One region of the Streptomyces sp. GSL17-111 genome, then DNA from elsewhere that is predicted to be linked to it. Evidence: riboswitches for the same ligand, from Rfam matches in the RefSeq annotation. Region 1 holds a riboswitch; the other holds the start of a gene.
The links. Region 1 has a riboswitch for glycine ahead of gcvT (glycine cleavage system aminomethyltransferase GcvT). Riboswitches for the same ligand answer to the same signal wherever they lie in the genome.
Positions count from the first base shown of each region.

Region 1 (2,193 bases):
CGCGAACGACGAGACGGTCCGGCCCCGCTCGGCCTGCCCGGCCAGGGCGACGTCCGCCGGGACGTCGAGGACGACGAGGTGGAGCCGCACCCCGCGCCGCCGGGCGTCCCGGGCCAGCCAGCGCCGCACCCACGGCAGGTTCCCGCAGTCGTGGACGATGACGCCCGCCCCGCCCGCCAGCGCACGGCGCAGCCGCCGGTAGTGGTCGAGGCGCACGGCGGGCCGGTAGAGGGCGTAGGGCAGCCACGGCGGCATCCGCCGGTCCCACCGCTCGCGCACGTCCTGGGAGTCCACCGAGAGCGCCGTGCCGCCCAGGTGGTGGGTGAGGGCGCGGATGAGGGTGGACTTGCCGCTGCCCGGCAGGCCGGAGACCACCACCCGGTCCCCGGCCGGGAACGTGGGTGGCGGGAGCACGCGGCGCCCCCGCAGGTCGCGGACGGCGGGGGGCAGCGTCTCGACGTCCGGGACGGCGCTCTGGTGGGGCACGGCGGGCAGCGCGGCCGGGCAGGGATGGGCCTGGGGTTCGTTCCGGATCATGCCGTTTCTCCTCCCGGGGCGGCTCGCGGGCGCGCGGCCACTCCTATGATGACCGTTCGCCACGCTGCGGTTCCCCCTCGCTACCCTGCGGACCCGCTCCGGGCCCCGCCGGTGGCCCGCCACGCGCTCCGTGACGGCGTGCCGGTCCGGGCTCCCCCGCGGTTCCGCTCCGGGGTGCCGCTGCGGCGGGTCGCGTGCAATGATGAGCCCGCGAACTTCATACCGGCCGTTCGAACCCGCGCGGGAGAGTCTCCACATGCTGGTCACCGGTTCACCGGTCACCGGACACGGAGCGCCGAAGGAGCAAGTCCTCCCTTGAATCTCTCAGGCCCCTGATACCGCGCGAGTGAGGCATATCTGAAAAGCGGGCGGGCCCCGAGCCGGGGCCGGTCCCACCCAAGGTGCAAGCCGTGGCCCGTTCGGGCCTGCGGCGAACCTCTCAGGTTCCGATGACAGATGGGGAGGACATGTCCGCCCTGCCTGGGAGCCCCTTGAATGTCTGACGCCCTGCCCGAGAACGCCCCGCCCCGACGCACCGCCCTCGACGCCGTCCACCGCGCCCTCGGCGCGACGATGACGGACTTCGCCGGCTGGGACATGCCGCTGCGCTACGGCAGCGAGCGCGACGAGCACCACGCCGTCCGCACCCGCGCCGGCCTCTTCGACCTCTCGCACATGGGCGAGATCACCGTCACGGGTCCGCAGGCCGGCGAACTGTTGGACTACGCGCTCGTCGGCAACCTCTCCGCCGTCAAGGCGGGCCGCGCCCGCTACACCATGATCTGCGACGAGAACGGCGGCATCCTGGACGACCTGATCGTCTACCGGCTCGCCGACGGCCGTGAGAGCACGTACATGGTCGTCGCCAACGCCTCCAACGCCCAGGTCGTGCTGGACGCGCTCATCGCCCGGCAGGCCGGGTTCGACGCCGCCGTGCGGGACGACCGCGACGCCTACGCGCTCCTCGCCGTCCAGGGCCCGAAGGCGCACGGCGTCCTCGCGGGCCTCACCGACGCGGACCTGGAGGGCCTGAAGTACTACGCGGGGCTGCCCGGCACCGTCGCGGGCGTGCCCGCCCTGATCGCCCGCACCGGCTACACCGGTGAGGACGGCTTCGAGCTCTTCGCCGCGCCGCAGGACGCGGAGAAGCTGTGGCAGGCGCTGCTGAGTGCCGGGGAGGGCGAGGGCCTGGTGCCCTGCGGCCTGTCCTGCCGCGACACCCTCCGCCTGGAGGCCGGCATGCCCCTGTACGGGCACGAACTGACCCGCGCGACGACACCGTTCGACGCCGGTCAGGGCCGGGTGGTGAAGTTCGAGAAGACGACCAACGACGGGCGCTTCGTCGGCCGGGACGCCCTGGCCGCAGCCGCCGAGCGGGCCGCCGCCACCCCGCCGCGCGTCCTGGTGGGCCTGGTCGCCGAGGGCCGACGCGTGCCGCGTGCCGGATTCCCGGTGGTCGCCGCCGACGGGACGCGGATCGGTGAGGTCACCTCCGGCGCCCCCTCCCCCACCCTGGGCAAGCCGATCGCCATGGCCTACGTGGACGCCGCGCACGCCGCGCCGGGCACCGAGGGCGTCGCCGTCGACATCCGCGGGAGCCACGAGCCGTACGCCGTCGTGGCCCTGCCGTTCTACAAGCGGGAGCGCTGAGCCGGC
Region 1 is NZ_JBAJNS010000001.1:1,401,039-1,403,231, forward strand. Features, by position in the region: gene V6D49_RS05895 (AAA family ATPase) at 1-537, opposite strand, end outside; glycine riboswitch at 769-888, shown strand; gene gcvT (glycine cleavage system aminomethyltransferase GcvT) at 1,033-2,187, shown strand.

Region 2 (2,193 bases), 1.2 Mb from region 1:
GTCGACGGAGACACCGACCAGGCGCCCGGGCAGGCTGCGGGCGAACTTCTCGCGCACGGCCATGAAACCGGCGTGCGGGCCGCCGAAGCCCATCGGGACGCCGAAGCGCTGGCTGGAGCCGACGGCGATGTCCGCGCCGAGCTCGCCGGGGGAGGTCAGGAGGGTGAGGGCGAGCAGATCCGCGGCGACGGTCACGACCGCGCCGAGTTCCCGGGCCCGGGCGATCAGACCGCGGGGGTCGCGCACGGCACCGGAGGCGCCCGGGTACTGGAGCAGCACACCGAAGACGCCGCGCTCGGCGATGTCGGCGGGGATGCCGTCCGACAGGTCGGCGACGACGATCTCGACGCCGGCCGGCTCGGCCCGCGTCTCCATCACGGCGATCGTCTGCGGCAGGCAGTCGGCGTCGACCAGGTAGACCCCCTGCTTGACCTTGCCCACCCGGCGCGACAGGGCCATGGCCTCGGCGGCGGCCGTGCCCTCGTCCAGCAGCGATGCGCCGGCCGTCGGCAGGCCCGTGAGGTCGGCGACGACCGTCTGGAAGTTGAGCAGCGCCTCCAGGCGGCCCTGCGAGATCTCCGGCTGGTACGGCGTGTACGCGGTGTACCAGGCGGGGTTCTCCATCACGTTGCGCAGGATGACCGGCGGCGTGAAGGTGCCGTAGTAGCCGAGCCCGATCATGGAGTCGAGCACCTGGTTGCGGTCGGCGAGCGACCGCAGCTCGGCGAGCACCTCCGCCTCGGAACGGGCACCCGGAAGGTTCAGCGGCCCGGTGCTCTTGATGACGTCGGGCACGGCGGCGGCGGTCAGCTCGTCCAGCGAGCCGTAGCCGACGTGCGCCAGCATCTTGGCCTGCTCGGCGGCGTCCGGCCCGATGTGCCGGCGTTCGAACGGGGTACCGCTGTCCAACGCGGAGAGTGGGATGCGATCGGTGGTCATCTGCGGGGGCCTCCTGGTCACTACGACCTGCGAGGGGCACCACGGCGTGGGTGCCCGGACGGCCTCCCCCTCTGTCATCTCAACCTGAGAGTTTCACCGGGCCGGCCCCGTGAGGGGACGTCCGGCTTTCACCGTCGGTGAGGGGGGACCCCGGGTGCGCCGTGGCGCTCGCGATCCGCCCTTCTTTCCAGAGTGACCTCGTCCGCACGGTACGTGTGCCTGAGAGATTCCGGGGAGGGTTTGCTCCTTCGGCGCCCCCGGAACTCACTACCCGAGGGCTCTCCCGCGCGGGGTCGACAGCCGTCTTCGAGCCTACCAGCGGCCGGTCGAGTGACAGCGGGCCCGTGCTCGACTGGCCGCGCGGCACGGAGTGCCCTTTCGTGGTGAAAGAGCCCCGGAGAGCGAACGCCCACCAGTTGGAGGAACCGTGCAGACCGACATCGACCCGCGCAGCCTGATAGGCCGCAAGGCGTTCGACCGCGACGGCACCAAGATCGGCGTCGTCGACGAGGTGTACCTGGACGACGCCACCGGGAAGCCGGAATGGGCCGCGGTGCGCACGGGGCTGTTCGGCCGGGACGCCTTCGTCCCCCTGCGGCCGAGCGAGGTCGTGGAGGAGGAGCTGCGGGTGCCGTTCACCCGCACGCTCATCAAGGACGCCCCGGACTTCGGCGTGGGCCGTCATCTCTCCCCCGAACAGGAACTCCAGCTCTACCACCACTACGGACTGGACATCCCCGCAGCCGGTGAGTCGGGGACGCTCCCCGGCGAGGAGGGGTTCGGGCGGATCGCGGGGGACGACGAGGCGGGGGTCTGAGCGCCCGCACCGCCGGAGGTCCTGCCGGGCGCACTGCCCGACGTATGACCGCCCGGCGCCAGGGGAAGCGGCTCGCCTGGCTCGAGGGCGGGGTCGTCGGCGCGAAAGGTCCGCACCCGTCCCGGCGGGGAGCCGGGCCGCTCGAAACGGACGGTGACCCGCCCGACGCCACTGCCCTGCACCCAGCCGGGGCCGTGGACGGCGTGCCGGACGTCCAGCCCCGGCAGCCAGCGGTGCGGCCCGCGCGGTTCCGCGGCGAGCGCCGCCTCCTCCCCCGGCCCACGGGGGCGGGGCTGCGGGGCCACGGCGGCCGGTTCCCCGCCGGGTGTGCGGGCCCCGTGTGGCTCCTCCGGGCGCGCCTGCGCGAACAGGTCCTCCTGGGTGAAGTCGGCCAGCCCGCTCACCCCGACCCCCAGGAGCCGCACCCCGGCCGTCGT
Region 2 is NZ_JBAJNS010000001.1:172,055-174,247, forward strand. Features, by position in the region: gene gcvP (aminomethyl-transferring glycine dehydrogenase) at 1-939, opposite strand, end outside; glycine riboswitch at 1,137-1,235, opposite strand; gene V6D49_RS00855 (PRC-barrel domain-containing protein) at 1,367-1,756, shown strand; gene V6D49_RS00860 (DNA polymerase IV) at 1,660-2,193, opposite strand, start outside.
Region 2: linked by a shared signal. The riboswitch ahead of gcvP (aminomethyl-transferring glycine dehydrogenase) and the one ahead of gcvT (glycine cleavage system aminomethyltransferase GcvT) in region 1 are both predicted to bind glycine.